DNA from 3 places in the Aliiglaciecola litoralis genome. Region 3 is predicted to be linked to each of the others. Evidence: predicted binding sites of a transcription regulator. Region 3 holds the regulator's gene; each other region holds the start of a gene.
What was found. The regulator sigma-54, encoded in region 3, starts transcription at its own class of promoters, with help from an activator protein. The targets are predictions, from matches to a motif close to GTTGGCACGNNNNTNGNNT.

Region 1 (4,516 bases), on a different contig from region 3:
CAGCGCCTTGCCTCTACGCAATCTAAACGACGCGCTGCCTATCAGTTAAGTCACGTGGTCAAATCCGGAGATACGTTTTGGGATTTAAGCAAGCAATATGACGTCAATATTCGTAGTTTAGCTAAGTGGAATGGAATGGCACCAACCGACCCACTACTACCTGGCAAAAGCTTAGTGATTTGGGTAAATCAAGTATCAGAAGAACAGCGCAAAGACGCGGTTGTGCGAACGCTCACGTATACGGTTAAAAAAGGCGATTCATTAGCCCGAATAGCCGACAAGTTTAAGGTTAAACTAAGTGATCTAAAGCGTTGGAATCAAAATAAACTATCTAAATACCTGCAACCGGGTCAAAAGCTTCGAGTGTTTGTTGACGTGACGCGGACCTAAATTAACCCATGTTAGGTTTCAATAAAAGCAACCTAGATAAAAGCCATGAGGGACCATGGCTATTATTGGATCTTTGCATGCTTGGGCTACTGTTGATAAACCTCATCTGGATTATTTTCGACTCTCTTTATGCCACTGCATTTTTTAAACAAGCATTAGGGATGATATCTCAAGATTGGGTGATTGCTTACGCGCCTGTCCATGCAAATTTTCTACTCATCGATCTCGTATTTATTGCCATATTTCTAAGCGAGTTTATGCTTCGATGGATTGCCGCTGTTGTACGTAAAACTTACTTTCGCTGGTACTTTTTCCCCTTTATTCACTGGTACGACTTAGTTGGTTGTATTCCGTTGGGAGCGGCACGCATTTTCCGTTTTCTGCGTATTTTTTCAATTTTACACAGACTCCATAAATACCAAATCATAGACTTACGACGTACTGCGGTGTTTCGTTTTATCGCCTTTTACTACGATGTATTTGTTGAAGAATTATCTGACCGTATTGTGGTGAAAGTGTTGTCTGATGCACAAAAAGATTTAGCGGCTGGCTCCCCGTTAATAGAAGACATCAGCCAAAAAGTATTGGTAACTCGACTGCCTATCATCACCAAATGGGCGGCATCGGTAATGAGCCATATTGGTGAGTCAATAGAGCACGATGAACACGGCAAATCGGTGCGTTCGCATGTCAATAGCAGTGTTGGTAAAGCCGTTCGTAGGAACGCACAAATATCAACGCTAAAATTGGTGCCGGTGTTGGGAGGCACAATTGAAAAGACCTTAGAAGGAGCAATAACCGACATCGTTACTCAATCTATCGTAAATTTACTAAAAGACATGACTCCTGAGAAAATTGATGACTTTGTTGAACATGGTTTAGGACGCTTTACATCTGAAGATGAACAATTAGATCAAGAGGTTTTAGCGGTGGTTAACGAATGTATTGAACTACTTAAACTTCATGTAGCTCAGCAGCGCTGGAAAAGCGAAGCAGATCCATTAAGTGCTGACATTGAAACCATTGATGAAAAAGGAGTCACTCCTTGAAATGGCTCGAGCTAAAAATTCCACCTGCCATAGTGTTAATGCTATGTACTTTGCTCAGTGCGCTCGCCAAAAAGTATGCAATTGGACTATTTAGACCAGTCAAGCAATTGGATATATGGGTGGGATTGAGCTTTACGATTGCATTTATCATTTTGATTGCAGGGATTGTTGCCTTTAGACGAGCTAAAACAACGGTCGATCCTACAGATCCTCAAAGTGCAACTACGCTTGTCACCAATGGTGTATTTCGCTTTACCCGTAACCCAATGTATCTAGGCATGGTGATCTTACTTGTTAGCGCTACCTTATACTTAGGTACTTGGATTGGCTTTGTCAGTGTCGCGCTTTTTATTATATATATTACGCAGTTTCAAATAAAACCCGAGGAACGCATTGTTGAGCAGTTATTTGGGCAACCTTATGTAGAATACAAAAATTCGGTAAGACGCTGGATTTAAGCCAACGTTTCAACACCATAGACAGTCCGAATCGTATCGTGTATCGCTCACAGCCTTAATCCAATATTATCGGTGCAATTTCGCCCTAAAGGCTTATCAAAAGAAAACTAAGCTTGCTGTTTGACTGAAATTCATCCTCAACTCCCCAATACCCTTAAATCAAACTTGAACGTAAATCGATATTTTTAGCTATCTGTCTTAAGTGTTTAGCTTGAGTATAAGGAAAACATTTCAATACTGTGCAAATAAGTCCCTCTGCCTGCACAATTTTCATACTTCATGGTCAGCAATCACTCCACTTTAAAGTAAAATATTGTTTTATATGGCATTTCAATATTGGCACGCAATCTGAATATACCTATGCGAACTCAATCCCCTTACAGAGTTTCGTCAAATAGAGGAAGCTCAATTTAATGAAAGGGATTCAATCAAAGGAGAATCATTATGAAAAAATTAACTTTAGCATCACTTATCGCAGCTATGTTTGTGCTACCTGCTACTGCAGGAGATCACGAACACTTGAATAAAGATAAAATAAGCAGTACGTTTTCTGAATTAGATAATGATGAAGACGGATATATCTCCAAAGAAGAAGCAGACGATGATGATATTTGGGAACACTTTTCAAGTATCGACGGAATTTTGGGTCACCCCGCTGACGGCAATCTGTCTAAAAGCGAATTCGATGCCTATATGCAAAGACATACGGGTGAAGTTGCTTCTAACAAAGAGGTTTCGGATTCCGCGAAAGATTCTAAGATGAAAGATCTTGATCCTATCGAGCACAACTTCGAAACTTTAGACGATGACGACAATGGATTCATTTCATTATCAGAAGCCTCTGATCACAATGTAAAAGACCATTTCGGCTATGCTGATGCGAACTCGGATAAACGTATTTCTCGTGACGAATTCGAGCACTATACAATGTCTGGAACGGAAGTAACGGTTTCTAACAAGTATTAATCAGCACTAAGATAGACCAAAAAAAACCGTCGGTATTTACCGACGGTTTTTTGCTGAAACCATGTTTTTCGCACCGCGCGCCAACTAATTTAGTATTATCCTTTTCGCCAAGTGGTTCCGTTTGGTCCATCTTCTAACACCACATTTAGCGCACTCAAAGCATCTCTGGCGGCATCCGCAGCAGCCCAATCCTTATTGGCTCTGGCGTCATTACGTGCTTTGATCAAAGCTTCAATCCCAGCAACTTCGTCGTTATTCCCTGCTCCACCTTGCAAATAGTCACTTGGTTGTAATTGCAAAATACCCAGAATAGCGCCCAGCTTTTTCAAAATTCCAGCCAAATCACGGGCCGCTTGACCACTGGCTTTATTAAGCTCCTTAGCCACATCGAACAATACCGAAAAGGCTTCAGGTGTATTGAAATCATCATCCATCGCCATTTCAAATCTGGCTAGATAACCACCTTGTTGCAAATCGACCTCCTCATTAGGTTCGATATCCCGTAGTGACGTATATAAGCGTTCCAGCGCGGCTTTGGCCTGCTTGATATTATCTTCTGAATAGCTTAATTGACTGCGATAATGGGCGGACATTAAGAAATAGCGCAATGTCTCTGGATCATAGTCCTGAAGCACATCTCTGAGCGTAAAAAAGTTGCCCAAAGATTTAGACATTTTTTCTTTATCGACTTGCACCATTCCGGTGTGCACCCAATAATTCACGTAGGGTGTGTCAAAAGCACAGCATGATTGCGCCACTTCGTTTTCATGATGTGGGAAGATAAGATCAGAACCGCCACCGTGAATATCGAAGTGAGTGCCTAAATGTTTGCTATTCATCGCCGAACATTCGATATGCCAACCAGGACGACCATTGCCCCACGGTGACTCCCAATAGGGTTCACCGGGTTTAACCGACTTCCACAATACAAAATCTAGTGGATCGTCTTTGTCATCCGACACATCAACCCGCTCACCGGCGTTTAGCTGATCTAAATCTTGTTTACTGAGCTTGCCATAGTTTGGGTAACTGCTGACATCAAACAGTACATCGCCACTGGCGGCTTGATAAGCATGCTTTTTATCTATTAAGCGTTGGATCACATCGATAATTTCTACCATGTGAGTGGTTACACGTGGCTCAATGTCAGGCTCTAATAAATTTATTGAGGCAAAATCTTCGTGCATTAAAGCGATGGTGCGTTCGGTCAATTGCGCTGCAGTTTCTCCATTATCATTAGCACGCTGAATGATTTTGTCATCCACATCAGTAATGTTGCGCACGTAATTAACTTCGAAACCTTTATGGCGCAAATAGCGTACCATCAAATCGAAGCTTAAATACGTACGGGCATGCCCCATATGGCAAAGGTCATACACCGTAATGCCACACACATACAAGCCCACCTTGCCATCAACTAGAGGCTTAAATTGCTCTTTTCGTCGGGTTAAAGTGTTGTATATGGTTTGCATTGAGGCGTCTTCCGTAATTCAAGTTAAAAAGAACGCAGAGTCTAGCATTGTCAGGGATTGACATAAACTAGTGATAAGCCAAATTTTATCACTACTGAAATTTTTTTTACTTTAGGCTACACTGCTTGGCCTTTGACTATAACAAACGTTCAACGTAACAATCCACAGGATAACTTAATGG
Region 2 (4,516 bases), on a different contig from region 3:
TAGCATGTGAGCACGACCTCACCATACGCTTTTCATCTCGTCCAGGAGACATGTTAGCAAAAGATATTAAAGTGGCGGAGGTTGACGCCAACTACCCAGTTAGTGAAAAAGTTATTGAAAAAATCAGAGCATTATTTATTGTCGGTAGTAAACGTACACCAATTCAAGATCCAGAATATGCCATTCATCAATTAGTCGAGATTGCAGTGCGCGCTTTATCTCCTGGCGTAAATGATCCTTACACTGCCATTTCGTGCGTCGACAAACTATCCGTCGCTTTGTGCGAACTAGCGAACGCTAAAGTGCATTCAGGGCGGTATTATGATCAGCAGAAAAATTTGAGATTGCAATGTAAAGCTCACGATTTCAATGGTCTCGCTAGTGCTGCATTTGACCAAATAAGACAGTATGCAGAAACGTCTATTGCAGTTACCATTAGGCTTGTTGAAAGTTTACAGCGCTTAGTCAGTATATCTCAAAGACAGGATGTCCATCAGTTTGCAAAGTCGCAGTTACAAGCGATTCTACAGAAAAGTAATGATCACGCTTTTGCCGAGCAAGACATGCAAGATATCAACGCTATTGTGAACCAAGTACGTAAAACATTGATATCCCATTCGGATTAATTGTTTGCTTCATTTACGTTTCTTGAACGCATTATTTTATTGTCAAACCTGCCATTAAACCTCTTTATTTATCATGAAGATCTTACAAAGATGTGTTTACAAACTACACAGCCATTCACTTTTCTAAATACCATAAAGTTCGATATTTCATTTAAAAACAATGGGTTAGTAGTTGGCATTAAATTGGCAATACCATGGGTGTCTTTACAAAAAAAGGAGTAAATTATGAAACGTACTACATGTTCACTAATGATTGCCGCTGCCCTGACAACAGCATCAATGAGTGCTAATGCAGAAAACACTTGGACGGACACAGCGAAAGACGCGTGGATTGACGGTAAAGCCGAAACCACCTTAATGTTTAATGGTAATTTAGATGCTTTTGACATCAATACTGATGTCAAACAAGGTGTTATTACTCTAACCGGTAAAGTCGATACTGAAGTAGACAGAGCGCTAGCGGAAGAGCTCATGTTATCGCTTGACGGAGTTGAAGGTGTTGATAACCAGCTAAGTGTTGAAGGTGATACAGAGCGATCAGATACTGCGATCATTATGCAAAATTTGAAAGATTCGAAAGTAGAGTCTGTGGTTAAAACCCGCCTGCTGTTTGAATCAGAAGTTAGTGGTACCGATATCGAAGTGGAAGTGGAAGAAGGTATTGTGACACTAACGGGTAAAGTAGACAGCAACGCTGAGCGTGACCTAGCAGTTAGCATTGCTAAAAAAACCAGTGATGTGAAAGACGTAGTTAGTAACTTAACTATCGGTAAATAGTCACTAAATAACGATTAGAAAAGCGCCAGCAATGGCGCTTTTTTTTGCTTTTTTTTCGTTGTGGGCACTGGTGTAGCGTGTTTAAATAACACTCACTCATTAGCCCCTACACGATGGATACATGAAAAAACAAGCGGTGGTGCTGGTTCACGGAATAGGTGAGCAACGGCCTATGGACACAGTGAGAGAGTTTGTTAAAAGTGTTTGGGTTAAAGACAAAGCACTGGACAACACACGGTATTGGAATAAACCCAGTGAAATATCAGGATCCTTTGAACATCGTCGACTGACCACTGATTACGCAACAATTAAGGGGCAGAATAAACAGACTTCAAGAGTCGATTTCTACGAATACTATTGGGCGCATCACACGGTTGGCACCAGCACTGAGCATCTCAAAGCGTGGTTATTTTCGGTTTTATTGAGAAAGCCATCAGATTTTCCAAAACCGCTCCAAAGATTATTGTTTTTGGTTTGGTTTTTAATTGCGGCCATATTCGCGTTAACCTGGTTTATTGCCGATCCGTTAAATCAATCTTCGATGACTGCGCCTGATGTTAGCAAGTCACTTCTTGTTAGCTTGATTAAGCCGCTGATCGTAATTGTGCTTAGTGCGCTATTGGTAAAAATTGTCAGCTATCTTGGCGATGTTGCCCGATATGTGATGGCGTCACCCAGTAATATAAGAGTAAGACAGGCTATTCGCGACGGAGGCGTGGACTTACTGAAAAACATAGCAGCTACGGGGAAATATGATCGAATTGTGTTAGTCGGCCACAGTTTAGGTTCGATCATCGCCTATGACGTGTTAACTCAGTATTGGGCACAAAATAATAAATTTAAGAATGTACAGGGTGAACCACTTGAATTGTCGAAGCCTGCTTTGACTTTGATTGAAAAAATGGAAACTTTGTCTGTTGAAGAGGAATGCGAAGAATATCAGCGATTACAGTACGCACTTTTCCGTCAGCTACAATTAGACTGCGCCGATGTCGAAAATGACCGAGCTGCGCATTGTCCCTGGCTTATTTCCGACCTAGTTACCATTGGCAGCCCTTTGACCTATGCTGATTTTTTGTTGTTTAAGCATGCTCAGGAATTTACGGACCGCAAATTGGATAGGCAATATCCCACACTTCCCCCTGTCAAAGAAAATGGTCACTACACCTATCAAACCGGTGAACGTAAATACTTGCACCATAGTGCAGTATTTTGTCTGACACGTTGGACTAATATCTACTCGAAGCCTTTCTGGGTTTTTGGCGGAGACATTGTTTCAGGTCCAGTGGAAAACGCGTTTTCTGCTCCTTACTCTTGCGGGAAGACCCAATCGGAAAAAACAAATGGGTTGTTGCCTATCAAAGATATTGATGTTGAGGCTGCTTTTCCTGGCTTATTTCCACGATTATTTACCCACACACATTATTGGCGCTGGCACCCAGAGTTTGAAAAAAAGTTACCTGAGCATATCGTCGTATTGCAAGACAGTTTGGATCTTAAGCGAAAGCGATCCCCGAACTAAATCCATTGACGTGACTGCACCTATCGCAAATAGAAAACCGCGTATTTAATAGTTAAAATACGCGGTTTATTTCCGTGTTTCTATACCTCTTAAGCGCTATCAGTTCTCTCCCTCAGAATCACCATTAGCCGTGTCTGAGCCTGAGCTAGTGTCAGGCTCACCGTACTTTTCATTGGTCGATGCAGAAGATTGCTCAGATCCGTCCGATTTTTTCTCAGACAACATGGCATTTAATTTCTCTCCACCTTTGGCTCCAAAATCTAAGGTTCTGATTGGGAACGGGATCAGAATATCTGCTTTCTCTAGCGCTTTTTTGATTTCGACAACCGCTGTGTGTCTGGCTTTCATAAAGCCAGTTTGGCCAGGATAATCAATCCAAAACCAAACCAGCAAATTAATGCTACTGTCCGCGAACTCTTTGGCAAAAACGGCGGTTTCGTCTTGTTTTATAACAAAGTCGCAGGCGTTTATAGCTTCTACAATTACTTCAGCTGCCTTTTCAGGATCATCAGCATAGGAGATACCCACAGGAACCTCTATTCTTCTTACCCCTGTCGTTGAGTAGTTGGTTAAAATGTTACGAAAGAGAATTTTGTTTGGGACAACTTCTATTTGGCCAAAAAAAGTTTCCACTAAAGTATTACGCAAGTTGATGGTTCTTACGGTACCAAAAACGTCGTCCGCCTCAACCACGTCTCCTATCTGGAATGGCTTCCGGATCCCCATGGCAATACCAGCGATTAAGTTCTCAGCCATGTCTTGGAAGGCAAAACCTAAGGCCAAGCCGATGATACCTGCCCCTGCTAGAAGTGATGTTACTGTGCCGGTTAACCCTAAAAATTCTAAGGCGATGAAGAGCCCAGCAATGAGCACTAAAACTTTAATGATTGAAGCAAGTAAATCGGCAATTTGCTCAGACTCAAGTGTTCGGTGTAAAACTTTCTGCACTACTCTGCCAACATATTTAGCGATCAAACCGAATATCATAGCTAATAAAATAGCGACAATGAAATTAGGCAAATGTTTGATGCCCGATTCTAGCCAGCCTTGTAGCTTCTCATTGATAAGTTGCCAGAATTTATCTAGCGCAATAATATCCATAGATATAAGGTTCCTATTGTTTAGAGTATTCGTTCTTCAGAGCGGATTCAGCTAATGTATTTAGCTTATCCAAGGTTGTTTGAATGTGTGCTGCAATATCAGACAAGTGATTTTTTATATTGCGATCTTGAATCTGCTGGATAGAATCCTTTAAAGCCGATAAGTTTTGGTACTCCATTTTACTTAAAGCTACAATAGTCTCTTCTCCAGTTTGAGTGGCAATTTGCTCGATATCTGCGTCATAAACTTTTTCAATGTGGAATTGTGACACTTTATCCTGTTGTTTCTTATGATTGTTGTAAGTGGCAGTTCTGTTCATTCTGTCAGCTAAATATTGATAATGCTTGGCCATTTCAAAACATACTTTTTTCAAAGAATAGCTTTTTACGATCATTGCAATTTTTTGATAAAAAAGATCGCCTTGATGACAAAGACTAATAATCGATTTGACGATACCCTTGTTGCTTGGGGTTTCTAACGTCGGCTTCAT
Region 3 (4,516 bases):
ACCCTTGGCACGTTGAAGCGAAAGAAGGCACTTTGTACGATGACAACCGCATACAGTTAGAGACCGATGTCGAGATCCGTAGTCTCGATGAGGCGGGGTACGTACAAACAATAAAAACACAATTTTTAGAAATCAATCTGGCTGACAAAACAATGATGTCAGACCAAGCAGTACAAATTAATGGTAAAGATTTTGTTGTAATGAGCAATGGCTTCACGGCAGACTTAACCTCTCAAATATATGAGCTTAAAGACCATGTGCAAACTCAATATGCTCCGCGTTAGTGCGCTAACAGTAACGTTATTGCTAAGTACCTTTTCTCTAGCTGGAGAAGGTGACTTTGGATTGCCGATCAAAGTAGATTCTCAATCTAATTTCTTTGATGGTAAAACGAAGACATCCATTTTTAAACGAGACGTGAAGATCACTCAGGGCTCGTTGGAAATTTTAGCTGATGAAGTAGAAGTAATCGCAGGCTTAGGCGATGGAAAAGAGGTGTTTATTGCGCGAGGTAATCCAGCAAGATATAGCCAAAAATTAGATGATGGTAGCAATATCAGCGCCGCAGCTAACGAAATTAAATACGAAGTCGCCAACCGTACCCTAACATTGACCGGTGACGCAGAACTCAACCAAGATAGTAGCTTGGTGAAAGGCGAATCGATTTCATTTAACATGGAATTGGAACAGTTGATTGCTGAAAGTAGTGACACCTCAACCGGTGGGGTAACCGCCATATTCCAACCTGATACGTTACGAAAGAAACAAAGCGAAGAGAAAAAACAAGCTGACCAAGAAAAGGACAAACAACCCTGATGGCGACGTTGAAAGCCACTAATTTGGCAAAGTCTTACAAATCCAGACAAGTGGTCAGAAATGTCAGTTTAGAGGTTTCCACTGGCCAGATTGTAGGGTTGCTTGGGCCTAACGGGGCAGGAAAAACCACGACCTTTTATATGATTGTTGGTATTGTCCCATTAGATAAAGGCGATATTTTCATTGATCAGACCGAACTGACACTTGAACCCATGCATGTCAGGGCCAGAAAAGGCATTGGTTATCTTCCTCAAGAATCGTCTATCTTCCGAAAGCTGACGGTCTATCAGAATATTATGGCTATTTTGCAAACCCGCAAAGAATTGAGTTCTGATGAGCGAGAACAGCAGGCCGATGCATTACTTGACGAATTTAACATTAATCATATACGTAACAGCCAAGGAATGAGTTTATCGGGAGGAGAACGGCGTCGAGTTGAAATTGCACGCGCCCTAGCCGCGGATCCCGAGTTCATTTTGTTAGATGAGCCTTTTGCTGGTGTTGACCCAATCTCGGTTAACGATATCAAAAAAATAATTCAACATTTGCGCGACCGCGGTATTGGTGTTCTGATAACCGACCATAACGTGCGTGAAACCCTTGATGTATGCGAAAAAGCATACATTGTCAGTCATGGTGAACTAATTGCCTCGGGGACTGCAGAAGAAGTATTAAACAATCAACAAGTGAGAGATGTATACCTAGGCGAGCAATTCAAGCTATAGTAAAGGTATGTCGAGTTTAACCAAAGCTTTCAGGCTAACTGAGTAAGAAAACAAAACATCAATGAAACCCTCGTTACAACTAAAATTTAGCCAGCAACTTACAATGACGCCGCAGCTGCAACAGGCTATCAGGCTGCTGCAGTTGTCTACGCTAGATTTACAACAGGAAATTCAAGAAGCATTGGAATCCAATCCGCTACTGGAAATGGAAGATAACTCCGATTTTCCAACTGGCGATTCAGCGCTTAAAGGCAATGACGACAAATTTTCAGAAGAGACAGCCACCGCCAGTGCCGATTCGATGGATACCAATGAAGCCTTAGAAAAAGGCGATATACCAGACGAGTTACCGATTGACAGCACGTGGGATGAATACATCAGCGCATCATCTGCACCAGCCTCTATTTCGTCTAGTGGTGGAGGTGACGACGATCAGATATTTCAAGGTGAAACCAGCGACAACATCCAAGATCATTTGATTTGGCAGATGCGTCTGACTCACATGTCAGAATTAGATACAGCGATTGCTGTTGCTATTATCGACTCAATTGATGAATCTGGATATTTAACCATTTCGACCGAAGAAGTGTTGGCCAGTCTAGATCATGATGACGTCGAATTAGATGAAGTGGAATGTGTCCTTAAACGCATTCAGATGTTTGATCCTATCGGTTCAGGTTCGCGCTCTCCGCAAGAATGTTTGATGGTACAACTTAATCAATTTGCGCCAGACACACCTTGGTTAGAAGAAGCAAAGTTATTAATTACCGAACATGCTGATTTGTTGAGCAGCAAAGACTATCGCACGTTAATGCGCAAAACCCGTCTAAAGGAAGATGAACTGCGTGAGGTAATGCGATTATTGCAAACCTTGAATCCTCGTCCTGGCAGCGCATTATTGATTGGCGAACCAGAATATGTCATTCCTGATGTATCTGTAATGAAAAAAAATGGACGTTGGCAGGTGGAACTTAATCCAGATAGTTTACCCAAACTGAATGTCAATCAACAATACGCGGCTATGAGTCGCAGTGCTAAAAATAGCAGCGATAGCCAGTTCATTCGCTCTCATATGCAAGAAGCAAAATGGTTCATTAAAAGCTTGGAAAGCCGCAACGATACCCTACTCAAGGTTGCTAACTGTATTGTACAGCAACAAGTCGGCTTTTTTGAACATGGCCCAGAGATGATGAAGCCTATGGTGCTAAATGATGTGGCTGAAATGGTCGATATGCACGAGTCAACGATTTCTCGGGTGACCACTCAAAAGTACATGCATACGCCCAGAGGTATTTATGAACTGAAGTACTTCTTCTCTAGTCATGTTGCAACAGATTCTGGAGGAGAATGTTCTTCCACTGCAATACGCGCTTTGATCAAGAAACTCGTCGCTGCAGAGCTTCCCAACAAGCCACTGAGTGATAGTAAAATTGCCGAATTGCTGGCTGACCAAGGTATTCAGGTCGCACGCCGGACAATTGCAAAATACCGGGAGTCGTTAAATATCCCACCGTCTAACCAACGCAAGAGCTTACTTTAAGTTCATCAACAGAAGGAATACGCTTTATGCAAATTAACCTTACTGGCCATCATGTAGAAATTACAGATTCATTGCGAGACTATGTAGACACTAAATTTACAAAATTGGAGCGACATTTCGATCACATCAATAATGTGCATGTGATCTTAAATGTAGAAAAGCTCAATCAGAAAGCGGAAGCTACTTTGCACCTTAGTGGAGCTGAAGTATTCGCCACTTCAGAGCACAACGATATGTACGCGGCAATTGATGCTTTGATCGACAAGCTTGATCGACAAGTGATCAAGCACAAGGAAAAAAGTAAGCGCCACTAACCTCCCATTGAATAAGAATCTTAATGGAAATTAAAGACATACTTTCTCCTGACTGCACCAGCTGTGCAGTTCAGGGGACAAGCAAGAAACGCATCTTAGAAGTCATAAGCCAAATTGCCGCTGAACGTCTTGGCGATATTGATCAAACCGCAGTGCTTACGAGCTTACTCAATCGAGAGAAGCTGGGAAGCACCGGAATTGGCAATGGAATCGCGTTGCCACATGGCCGCTTGCAAGGTTTAGAAAAAGTGATTGCGATCCTCATCACCTGTAAACCTTCGATTGAGTTCGATGCTATCGATAATGGTCCAGTAGATATCTTTTTCGCTATCTTAGTTCCTGAAGATCAGGCCCAAGGTCATTTACAAACTCTAGCGACTATTGCGACTAAACTGAGTGATAAAGAGGTGGTTAAGTCTCTTCGCAAAGCTGATAATGACGAGCAGTTGTATAAGGTTATTGTGTCATGAAGTTAATCATTATTAGCGGTCGTTCAGGCTCCGGAAAATCAATCGCATTGCGGGCTCTTGAAGATCTCGGCTATTACTGCGTAGATAACATTCCAGTCAACCTGCTGCCAACTTTGACCCACACAGTGGTGGATGAATATGATCAGGTGGCGGTTAGCATTGATGTACGGAATCTTCCTAAAGAGCCTGGTGAGTTAGTAGAAATTCTAGATTATCTGCCCTCGACTTGGGATATGACTATCGTTTATCTAGACGCTAGTGATGATGTACTGGTTAAGCGTTTTAGTGAAACCAGACGATTGCACCCTTTGTCTCGTCAGAACAAATCATTAGCCGATGCCATTCAGGCGGAGGGGCAATTACTGGCGCCTATTGCCGAACGTGCAGACCTTTATTTAGATACCGATAAGCTGTCAGTGCATCAGTTAGCCGAATTGGTTAGAGAGCGCATACTGGGCAAGAAAAGTTCCAGATTAGTGTTAGTGTTTGAATCTTTTGGTTTTAAATACGGCATCCCCAAAGATGCTGACTACGTATTCGATGCGCGATTTTTACCTAACCCGCACTGGGAACCCGATTTAAAGCATTTAACTGGATTGGACACGCCGGTAGAAATATTCTTGGGCTCGCAACCTATAGTGACCAAATTCA

Region 1: the regulator sigma-54 is predicted to act here: its motif matches at 2,233-2,251, upstream of ABD036_RS13325 (EF-hand domain-containing protein).
Region 2: the regulator sigma-54 is predicted to act here: its motif matches at 798-816, upstream of ABD036_RS05170 (BON domain-containing protein).

The regions. Positions count from the first base shown of each region.
Region 1 covers NZ_BAAAFD010000008.1:13,405-17,920, forward strand. The annotation lists gene ABD036_RS13310 (LysM peptidoglycan-binding domain-containing protein) at 1-390, shown strand, start outside; gene ABD036_RS13315 (ion transporter) at 399-1,439, shown strand; gene ABD036_RS13320 (methyltransferase family protein) at 1,436-1,897, shown strand; gene ABD036_RS13325 (EF-hand domain-containing protein) at 2,342-2,863, shown strand; gene cysS (cysteine--tRNA ligase) at 2,959-4,335, opposite strand; gene ABD036_RS13335 (peptidylprolyl isomerase) at 4,513-4,516, shown strand, end outside.
Region 2 covers NZ_BAAAFD010000002.1:334,460-338,975, reverse strand. The annotation lists gene ABD036_RS05175 (DUF2254 domain-containing protein) at 1-626, shown strand, start outside; gene ABD036_RS05170 (BON domain-containing protein) at 852-1,403, shown strand; gene ABD036_RS05165 (hypothetical protein) at 1,525-2,925, shown strand; gene ABD036_RS05160 (mechanosensitive ion channel family protein) at 3,025-4,026, opposite strand; gene ABD036_RS05155 (hypothetical protein) at 4,040-4,516, opposite strand, start outside.
Region 3 covers NZ_BAAAFD010000020.1:16,929-21,444, forward strand. The annotation lists gene lptC (LPS export ABC transporter periplasmic protein LptC) at 1-284, shown strand, start outside; gene lptA (lipopolysaccharide transport periplasmic protein LptA) at 271-816, shown strand; gene lptB (LPS export ABC transporter ATP-binding protein) at 816-1,541, shown strand; gene ABD036_RS18565 (RNA polymerase factor sigma-54) at 1,603-3,081, shown strand; gene hpf (ribosome hibernation promoting factor) at 3,108-3,395, shown strand; gene ptsN (PTS IIA-like nitrogen regulatory protein PtsN) at 3,419-3,865, shown strand; gene rapZ (RNase adapter RapZ) at 3,862-4,516, shown strand, end outside.